3 regions of the Amycolatopsis sp. NPDC049868 genome follow, and region 2 is predicted to be linked to each of the others. Evidence: predicted binding sites of a transcription regulator. Region 2 holds the regulator's gene; each other region holds the start of a gene.
The links. The regulator HspR, encoded in region 2, represses chaperone genes until heat shock. The targets are predictions, from matches to a motif close to ANNTTGAGTNNNNNNNACTCAANNT.

Region 1 (3,270 bases), on a different contig from region 2:
AAGGTGTGGTGCCGCCCGTCCACGACGACGTTGTGCGCGGCCTGCGCGCCCCCGTTGAAGCGGACCACCGCGGTGGTGGGCCGGGCGGCGCAGAGCGCGTCGACCACCGCGCCCTTGCCTTCGTCGCCGAAGCCGAGCCCGACCACCACCACGTGACCATCCGGCAGATTCATCGCAGCACCACGTCGCTCGGCCCGCCGGCCTCGGGTACCGCCGACGTGACGACCGATTTGGTGCCCAGCTTCGCCAGCGCCTTGCCGACCGACTTGCTTTCGGCGACCGAGCCGACGTCCGCGAGATCGGCGAGCGCTCGGTCGACGTCGACGACCCGCTCTTCCAGTCCGATGGTGGCGGCGATCAGTTCGCAGACCGCGCCGGGATCGTCGAGCTTCAGGAAGTTCTGGCCGAGCAGATCACTCCAGTGCTCGCCGATCTGCGGGTCGTTGTAGTACGAAGACTGGTTCGGCAGCACGAAGTAGACGTGCCACTTGCGCGCCAGCTCCCGGTACACCGAGGCCGGGTCGATGTCCTCACGCACGTCGTCCCCGAGCACGCGGCGGATGTGGCGGGCCTCCAGCGCGGGCTTGTTCAGCTCGTCGCCGATGATGAACAGATAGCCCTTGCGGCCGCGGTTCTGCCACGCGTCGGTCACGACGTGCCGGGCCATGAAGTAGGCGGCCAGTTCGTAGGACTCGCTCTTCTGCCCGCCGCCCCCGCCTTCGAGGAAGATCGTGCGCAGCTGCTCGTCCATCCGGTTGTCCGATTCGAACTGCCCGACCTGCAAGGGAACCCGGTCGCTGTCGGCGTCGCCGATCGCGCCGAACAGCACCTGCGGATCGGCCAGGTAGCCCCGGCGCTTCAGCAGGCCGTGCAGTTTGCCGAGCTTGCCCTGCATCACCCGCGGCACCCGGCGCATCGACCCGGTGACGTCGAACAGCACCGCGATCGGCGTCGAATCGGTGTGGTCGGCCGAATCCCGGCATTCGCGCACGGCGTTCAGCGGGTCCAGCGCGGGCGCGACCTTCCATTCTTTCGCGGGTTTGGAGCGGAGATCGGCGGTGTAGCCGAAATCGTCCTCGCCCGTGGCCGCGCGGAAGGTCTTCGCCGCGGCGTAGGCGTTGTCGTCCCAGTGTCCGTGTCCCATGGTCAGGCTCCTGTCTCGGGGATGATGAACGGTCGGAAGGTGCGAGGGCCGTACAGATCGGCGAGCAGTTCGTCGTACTCGTCGAGCAGATCGGCGGCCTCGGGTCGCTGTGCCGGGATCTCCTGAAGACACCACTTGGCGAACTCGCGCTGGCGGGTTTCGCCTGGTGACAGGAGATCCAGCATCATGCGGTGGAGCATGTGGACGTCGGTGGCCGCGGTCATCGGCAGTCCTTTGTGGACTTCCGGTGGGTAGTGGACGGATTTGTCCGCCGCCAGCGGGAGCGCACCGTCTTGGACGGCGAAGGACCAGCCGACGAGGACGATGCCGTGCTGTCCGGGGTGGACGAGCACGTTGTCCGCGGTGAGATGGCCGTGGACGACACCCGCGCGATGCGCGCCTGCCACGGCACGCAGGAGGCGACGGTGCATCCAGGCGTAGTCGCGGCCGTCGAGCCCGCCGGGGAAGGCCTTCCCGACGTCGGCGAGGGTGATGAAGCCGTCGACGAGCGGATCGAGAACGCTGAACGCGCGGTCGCCCCTCGCGACCGGCCCCGACGTGTCGAGCAACCGCGGGTAGTAGGGACGGAGCCAGCGGTGCCGTTCGGTGAAGCCGTCGAGCGCGCGCAACGCTTCCCATTCGGCGTGGATCAGCGGGTTGAGCGCCGGATCGCGGGCGAGTTTGACCAGATGCGGTCCGGTGGTCCGGTAGGTCGTGGCGACACTGCCCACCGCGTGCGGCGCGACGAGGGGGTAGGCCGACGTCGCCGTGGTGACCGTCTGCCGCCGGGCCCGCTTCCACTCGTCGTGGAGGCGGTTGAGCGTGGCGGCCGCGCGGTGGGCCCGCGCGTCGCCGGGGTTGCGGTCGGGGTGGAGCACGGCCGCCAGTTCGCGGTAGCGATGGCGGGCGAACAGCGCGGCCGCGTCGGCCGTGTTCTCGACCATCGTCACGGCTTCTTCCCTGGTGAGCATAGTTTGAGTCTAGACGACTCTTACTTCTGATGGCAAGCGGGTTCCGCCGCCCCTGAAGTACATGAAGGCCCCCTTCCTTGCGTCAGGCGCAAGGAAGGGGGCCTTGGTTCCAGCTGTCCTTACCGCTCAGGAGCCCGGAAGCTCAGGTGCGGGTCGCCTCGATCTGGCGCTCGTCCTCGGTCGAGCAGCTCGTCACCGGATCGTTCGGCCCGCTCCCGCAGGTCCAGGCCCCGACGACGACCGGGCCCGGACCCTGCGGTGACGCCGCTTCGGCCGGAGTCAGCTTGGCGAAGTAGTCCTTGAGTACTTGTGCCGCTTCGGCACAGTCGGTCTTGCCGCGGACGACGACCTTGTTCTTCGCGCCCTGGAATCCGGTGACCTCCCCGCAGGGTGAACCGGCGAGGGCCTGGTCGGCCGCCGGAGCCGAGGAGGGCGACGGCGCGGCCGCGGGGGCGGGATCGGCGCCGCAACCGCTCAGCAGGACTACGGCGAGCGCGGCGGGAAGCACGGAGAGGCTCTTCATGGGCCCTTCTTCTCGGGGATGGTTCATTCGACGGGAACGACGGCGGCGAACACGTTCTGCTCGCCCTTGCTGCAACTGGTACCGCCTTGGGCGGCGGGAGCGCCGGAAACGCACAGCCAGCCGTCCACGGTCTCGCTGACCGGCTCGTCCGAACCCGCGGACTGCCGCCCGGCGATCCTCTTGTGGAACGAGTCGACGATCCCGGTCGCCTCCGCGCAGGAGACGCCCGGCCCGTTGAGCACCTGCAAGGTCAGCCCGCTCGCCGCGGTCACCGTTCCACAGGAACCCTGTACCGGTTCAGCGGGTTTCGGTTTCGGGGCGGGAGTCGGTGCGGTGGACGGATTCGGCGCGGTTTGCGACGGGATCGGCGGCACCGATACGGGGGAGGCGCTCGAAGGGAGTGAAGGCGGTGAGACCGACATCGAAGTGACTGGCGGTGGCGGAGCTTCGCCCGAACAGGCGGCGAGCGTTCCGGCGACGGCGCAGACCGCGAACAGGCGCCGCCACGTTCCCGTGGTCGTCGAGGCGGGCAAGGCGATCCTTTCGTCGGCCGGTCGTGGCCGGCCCATTCTGACCCGGCCGGGCCCGATGCCGTGGCATTGAGCCACGTTCGATTCGCGGGAGGTTATCGC
Region 2 (3,270 bases):
GATCGCCGACATCAGCGGGAACAACTCCGCGCCGAAGGACCCGACGTCGCACACGGTGAGCCTGAACGGCTTCAGCGGCCGCCAGAAGGTCCTCGCCGTGTGGAACATCGCGGACACGCCGATGGCCTTCTACAGCTGCATCGACCTGCAGATCGGCGGTGGCAACCCGCCCACCACCAGCAACCCGCCGACCACCAGCAACCCGCCGACGACGTCGAACCCGCCGACCAGCACCAGCAACCCGCCCACCGGCGGCACCTGGGCGGCCGGGACGGCCTACGCGGTCGGCAGCACGGTGACCTACGGCGGCGCGACCTACCGCTGCCAGATGGCGCATACGGCACTCCAGGGGTGGGAACCGCCGAACACCCCCGCGCTGTGGACCCGGCAGTAAAGGAGACGCGCCGGTGAAGCTGGCCCTCGTTCTCGTCGCCGGTCTCGTGGCCCTCGCGGGCTGCGGGACCGGTGATGGCTCACCCGGTACCGCCGGCGCCCCGATCTCCCCCGTCCCCCAGTCGGCCGGGGCGTCCGCGGAGTACAACGACGCCGACGTGATGTTCCTGCAGATGATGATCGCGCACAACAACCAGGGCGTGGAGATCGTCAAGCTGGTCAAGGACAAGCAGGCACAGAAGCAGGAGCTCAAGGATCTCGCGGCCGCGATCGAGGCGACGCAGCAGACCGAGAGCACCGACATGCGGAACTGGCTGAAGGCCTGGGGCAAACCCGAGACGGGCTCGATGGACCCGAAAGCGCACCACCATCACGGCGGCGACGGGCTCACCGACAAAGGCCTGCTCGAAGCACTGTCCAAAAAGGATGGTTCGGAGTTCACCCTCGACTTCGCCGACATCTTCGTCGCGCATCAGCACAACGGGGTCGCGCTGGCGAGGACCGAACTGAAGGACGGGAAGAACCCCGAGTCGAAGGCATTGGCCCAGCGGATCCAGGACTCGCGCACCGGCGAGGTCCAGCAGATCCGGAACCTGGTTCCCGGCCAGTAACGCATTCTGGTTTTGGGTGCGGCTTGATCGCGTGCCAGGTACATGAAGGCCCCCATCCTTGCGCCTAGGTAAAGGAAGGGGGCCTTCATGTACCTCAGCTCGGGTCGTGAGGCATTCAGAGGACTAATTGCGTTCTTTGGGCTTCCAGACCACGAGTGCCGTCTGCTGCCGCAAGGGAACGAGATCCTTGCGGTACGAGGCGTGCACGGCCGCGGCCGTCTGTTCGGCGGTGAGGTACGCCGCCGTGAGCTCCTCGGTCAGTTCGGCGATCCGCGCACGGAGCGCGTCGACCTGGTTCTCCAGCTCGATGATCCGCTTGATGCCCGCGAGGTTGACACCGTCCTCTTGGGACAGTCGCTGCACTTCGCGCAGCAACGCGATGTCCCGCATCGAGTAACGCCGTCCACCACCGGAGGTCCGGCCCGGCGACACGAGACCCTGGCGGTCGTAGGACCGCAGGGTCTGCGCGTGCAGGCCGGAAAGCTGCGCCGCCACCGAAATGACGAACACCGGGGTGTCCTCGTCCGCACCGTGCGGCAGCCCGCCGAACATCGTGCTCACCTGCCTTCGAGAAGTTCGGTGATCTCCGGTCGCGGGTCGTGGCCGGACACGGCCTCCGCGTACGCCTCCAGCGCCGCACGGGCCTTGTCGTCCAGTTCGGCCGGGATGGCCGCCTGCAGGGTGACCAGCAGATCGCCCTGCGAGCCGTCACGTTTCGCGATTCCCTTGCCGCGCACGCGAAGCACGCGACCGCTCGCCGTACCCTGCGGCACCTTCAGCGAGACCTTGCCCTCAAGCGTCGGCACGGTGATCGTGCCGCCGAGGGCCAGTTCCGCGAAGGACACCGGCACGGTGATCGTCAGGTCGAGGTCCTTGCGCCCGAACAACGGGTGCGGAGCGACGTGCACACGGACGTACAGATCGCCCGGCTGCGCGCCGCCACGGCCCGGTTCGCCCTGGCCTGCCAGCCGGATCCGCTGGTCGTCGGCGACGCCCGGCGGGATCCGCACGGTCAGGGTGCGGGTGCGCGTGCTGATGCCCTCGCCCGCGCATTCCGGGCACGGGTCGTCGATGATCTTCCCGCGGCCGCGGCAGTCACGGCACGGCTCGGAGAACGCGAACGCGCCCTGGCTGCGGCTGACCAGCCCGCTGCCCTGGCAGGTCGCACACGTCCTCGGGGAAGTCCCCGGCTTCGCGCCGTTGCCACCGCAGGTGGAACAGGTCGCCGGGCTCGACAGCCGCAGCGGCAGGGTCGCGCCCTTGACCGCCTCGGCGAAGTCGATCCGGACGTCGGTCTCCACGTCCGCGCCGCGTTGCGGCCGGTTCGCCGTGGCACCGGCCGCGGCGCCGCGGCGGCCGAACAGCCCGCCGAGGATGTCGCCGAGACCGCCGAAGCCGCCCTGCTGCTGACCCGCCTGGCCGAAGATGTCGCCGACGTCGAAACCGCCGCCGCCACCGCCGCCGGGGAAGCCGAAGCCACCGGGACCGCCGGAGCCGAAGAGGCGGCGAGCCTCGTCGTACTCCTTGCGCTTGGACGCGTCGGACAGCACGCCGTACGCCTCGGAGACCGCCTTGAACTTCTTCTCGGCCTCCGCGTTGCCCGCGTTGGCGTCGGGGTGGTTCTCCTTGGCCAGCTTGCGATAGGCCTTTTTGATCTCGTCCGCGGTGGCGTCGGAGGAGACGCCCAGTTCACGGTAGAAGTCCTTACCGATCCATTCCCGTGCACTCACCGAACGTCTCCTCCTTTCACGCCGTATCGCCGATCAGCGGTTGTTCTCATCGAAAAGTTCGCCTTCGAGCGGCAGCTCGCCACCCACAGGCGGGTCCACCGGAGCGGCACCCGGCTCGTGGTCGGTGACCCCGACCATCGCCGGGCGCAGCACGCGCTCGCCGAAGCGGTAACCACGGCGCATGACCATGGTGACCGTCGGGCCGGTGACGTCCGGCGACGTGCTGTGCTGCACCGCCTCGTGAACGCTCGGGTCGAAGGGCTCGCCCTCGGTGCCGAACGGCTCGAGACCCGACCGCTGCAGGCTCCCGACCAGCTTCTCGCCGACCGCCTTGAAGGCACCGGTCAGATCGCCGTGCTGCTCCGCGCGCTCGAGGTCGTCGAGCAGCGGGAGCAGATCACCGACGACCGACGCCTTCGCGCCGACGACGACCTGCTCGCGGTCGCGGTCCACGCGCTTGCGGTAGTTGGCGTACTCCGCCTGGAGGCGCTGGAGGTCGGCGGTGCGTTCCGCCAGCTCCTTCTCCAGTCCGGTGG
Region 3 (3,270 bases), on a different contig from region 2:
CGAGGTAGGTCTCCAGCCCGTCCGCGTCGATCGTCAGCGGCAGCTCGACCTCGTCCAGCGCGACCTTGGTCGCCACCTTCCGCAGCACCTTCGCGATGGTCCGGTTCGCGTTGCGCACCCCGGCCTCCCGCGTGTACTCGGCGGCGATGCGGCTGAACGCGCCGTCGGTCAGCGTGACGTCGTCCTTGCCGAGACCGGCGCGATCCAGCTCGCGGGGGAGCAGGTGATCGCGGGCGATGGTGACCTTCTCGTGCTCGGTGTAGCCGTCGAGGGTGACCAGCTCCATCCGGTCCAGCAGGGGGCCGGGGATGGTCTCGAGCGCGTTCGCCGTCGCGAGGAACACGACGTCGGACAGGTCCAGCTCGACCTCGAGGTAGTGGTCACGGAACGTGTGGTTCTGCTCCGGGTCCAGCACCTCCAGCAGCGCGGCCGTCGGGTCGCCTCGGTAGTCGGCGCCGACCTTGTCGATCTCGTCGAGCAGCACGACCGGGTTCATCGAACCCGCTTCCTTGATGGCGCGGACGATCCGGCCGGGCAGCGCGCCGACGTAGGTGCGGCGGTGACCGCGGATCTCGGCCTCGTCACGGATGCCGCCGAGCGCGACGCGGACGAACTTGCGGCCCATCGCCTTCGCCACGGACTCGCCGAGCGACGTCTTGCCGACCCCGGGAGGACCGGCGAGCGCGAGCACGGCGCCCGAACGGCGTCCGCCGACCGGGCCGAGCCCGGACTCCGCGCGACGTTTGCGCACGGCCAGGTACTCGATGATGCGTTCCTTCACGTCGTCGAGACCGGCGTGGTCGGCGTCGAGGATGTCGCGTGCGGCGGCGATGTCGTGAACGTCGGTGGTGCGCTCGTTCCACGGCAGTTCGAGGACCGTGTCCAGCCACGTGCGGATCCAGCCGCCCTCGGGGGACTGGTCGGAGGTGCGCTCCAGTTTGTCCACTTCGGACAGTGCGGCCTTCTTGACCGCGTCCGGCAGCTCGGCGGCCTCGACGCGGGCGCGGTAGTCGTCGTCGTTGGCCGTGCCGTCGAGCTCGCCCAGCTCCTTCCGGATCGCTTCGAGCTGGCGGCGCAGCAGGAACTCCTTCTGCTGCTTCTCCATACCCTCCTGGACGTCCTTGCGGATGGTGTCGGTGACCTCGAGTTCGGCCAACTGCTCGCGGCTCCATTCGAGGGCCTTTTCCAGCCGTGCCGAAACATCGAGCGCGGTGAGCAGTTCGAGCTTCTGCTCGGTGTTCAGGTACGACGAGTTGCCCGCGAGGTCGGCGAGCGCGGACGGGTCCTCGACCTCCTGGACCGCGTCAATCATCTGCCAGCCGCCTCGCTGCTGGAGGATCGCGAGGACGACGCTCTTGTACTCGGACGCGAGCTTCGCGGAGTTGTCGTCGGTGGTCTCGGTCGCGACCTCGGCGTGGACCCAGCGGGCGGCGCCGGGGCCGTCGGCGATGCGGCCGACGAGGGCACGGCGGGTGCCGCGCAGCAGCACGGCGGTCTTGCCGCCGGGCACGCGCCCGATGCGCTCGACGGTCGCGATGGTGCCGAGTTCGGCGTATTCGCCGTGGACGCGGGGGACGATCAGCACCTCGGCCTTGGTGGCGGCGCTGGACCGGATCCCCGGGAAGGAAGCCTGGGCAGGCGTGTTGGCCTGGGCGGACTCCACCGCGGCGCGCGTCTCCGTGTCGGCGAGGTCGAGCGGGACGATCATGCCCGGCAGCACGACGTCGTCATCGAGCGGGAGGACGGGCAGGAGGCGGTTGTCGGTCATCTGTGCACTCCTCGGTTAGTTGAGTCTGCCTAGCTCAACTCTCCGATCGACCCGTTTGTTTCCTCTCTGCGTTCGCCGTCAGCGATCACCCTGACCTCCGACCTCTGCCCGGTGCGCGTCGCCTTTAGCCCGCTAAAGGCGACGCGCACCGGCGAGAGGTCGGAGGTCAGGGGTGGACCGAGACGCCGCACCAGGCGAACGGGCGCGCGCCTTCCTCGTCCCGCCGCAGCTCCCGCACGGGCCGCCAGTCGGGCAGGTGGACGACGCCGGGTTCCAGCAGCGGCCAGTCCCCGAAGAGCGGCTCGATCTCTTCGCGGTCCCGCATCCACACCGGATTGCTCGTCTTCCGGTACTGCTCGACCATCCAGCGCAGCCCGTCGGCGTCCTCACCGGTCTGGCCGCCGAAGCTCATATGCGACAGCCCCAGCCAGCTGCCCGGCGCGAGCGCGTTCCGGTACGTCGCGACCAGCGCGGGCGGATCGTCGTGCGGACCGGCGAAATGCAGGACGGCCATCATCATCAGGCATACCGGCTGGTCGAAATCGATCAGCCGCCGCGTCTCCGGATGCCGCAGGATGTCCTTCGGCCGCCGCATGTCCGCCTGGACGATCCCCGCCCAGCCGGTCGCCTCGTGGCGTTCGAGGATCAGCTCCGCGTGTGCCACCGCCACCGGCTCGTAGTCGACGTACACGACCTTCGCCGTATCGCCCGGCTCCAGTTCTTCTTGCACGATCTCGTGCACGTTCCCGGCTGTCGGGACACCGGAACCCAGATCGATGAACTGCCGGATCCCGGCGGCCAGCGCCGCGCGCACGACACGGTTCATGAACTCGCGGTTGTGCCGCGCGCCCGGTTTGACCCAGCGCCACTGCTTTTCCAGCGCGCGGGCGAACTCGCGGTCGACCGCCCAGTTGTGGGTCCCGCCGAGGAACCAGTCGTAGATCCTCGCCGCGGACGGCTTCTCGGTGTCGACCCCGGTCGGTGCCACCGGGGCCGCGTCATCGTCCCTCGTCACGAAAACGAGCCTATCCGGATCACGGGACCGCCGGTCGCCGCTGCCAGTACGTCCAGAGCGGCCGATAGCCCTGCGCGTACCAGAACGGAGTCGAGCGTGGATTGGCCAGCGCGTGGTGCAACAGCACGGCGTCGGTGCCGCATTCGTCGAAGACCTGGTGCGCGTGCGCGGCGAGCGCCGTCCCCACCCCGCTCGAACGAGCCTGCTCCGCCACCGCCAGTGACGAGAGGTAGCCGACCTTCTCGGCCGCGACCCGGCCGCGGATCCACCCCGTGTCGTCGGGGAACTGCACCCGCACCATGCCCAGCGGACGTCCGTACAGCTCGGCGATCCACAACGTCGGATTTTCCCGGCCCAGCTGTTTCGACAGATCCGCCGTGATCGTTTCCTCCGCGCCCTCGCGCAAAGTGACAGAACCGAACTGCGCGTCATAGCGCTGCAATTCCAGTTCGAGTCCGACGGCGGTTTCGAGATCATCCGCTTCGGC

Region 1: ACIBTM_RS20440 (adenylate cyclase) is a predicted target of HspR. The motif match lies at 2,116-2,140, and genes of this name have one in related genera.
Region 3: lon (endopeptidase La) is a predicted target of HspR. The motif match lies at 1,785-1,809, and genes of this name have one in related genera.

Annotation. Positions count from the first base shown of each region.
Region 1 is NZ_JBITKV010000004.1:422,371-425,640, forward strand. Features, by position in the region: gene ACIBTM_RS20430 (adenylosuccinate synthetase) at 1-173, opposite strand, end outside; gene ACIBTM_RS20435 (hypothetical protein) at 170-1,144, opposite strand; gene ACIBTM_RS20440 (adenylate cyclase) at 1,147-2,115, opposite strand; gene ACIBTM_RS20445 (hypothetical protein) at 2,258-2,638, opposite strand; gene ACIBTM_RS20450 (hypothetical protein) at 2,662-2,910, opposite strand; gene ACIBTM_RS20455 (hypothetical protein) at 2,972-3,241, shown strand.
Region 2 is NZ_JBITKV010000002.1:57,166-60,435, reverse strand. Features, by position in the region: gene ACIBTM_RS08330 (lytic polysaccharide monooxygenase) at 1-394, shown strand, start outside; gene ACIBTM_RS08325 (DUF305 domain-containing protein) at 408-1,004, shown strand; gene ACIBTM_RS08320 (heat shock protein transcriptional repressor HspR) at 1,128-1,556, opposite strand; gene dnaJ (molecular chaperone DnaJ) at 1,562-2,734, opposite strand; gene grpE (nucleotide exchange factor GrpE) at 2,768-3,270, opposite strand, start outside.
Region 3 is NZ_JBITKV010000003.1:618,257-621,526, forward strand. Features, by position in the region: gene lon (endopeptidase La) at 1-1,768, opposite strand, end outside; gene ACIBTM_RS16490 (SAM-dependent methyltransferase) at 1,935-2,783, opposite strand; gene ACIBTM_RS16495 (GNAT family N-acetyltransferase) at 2,803-3,270, opposite strand, start outside.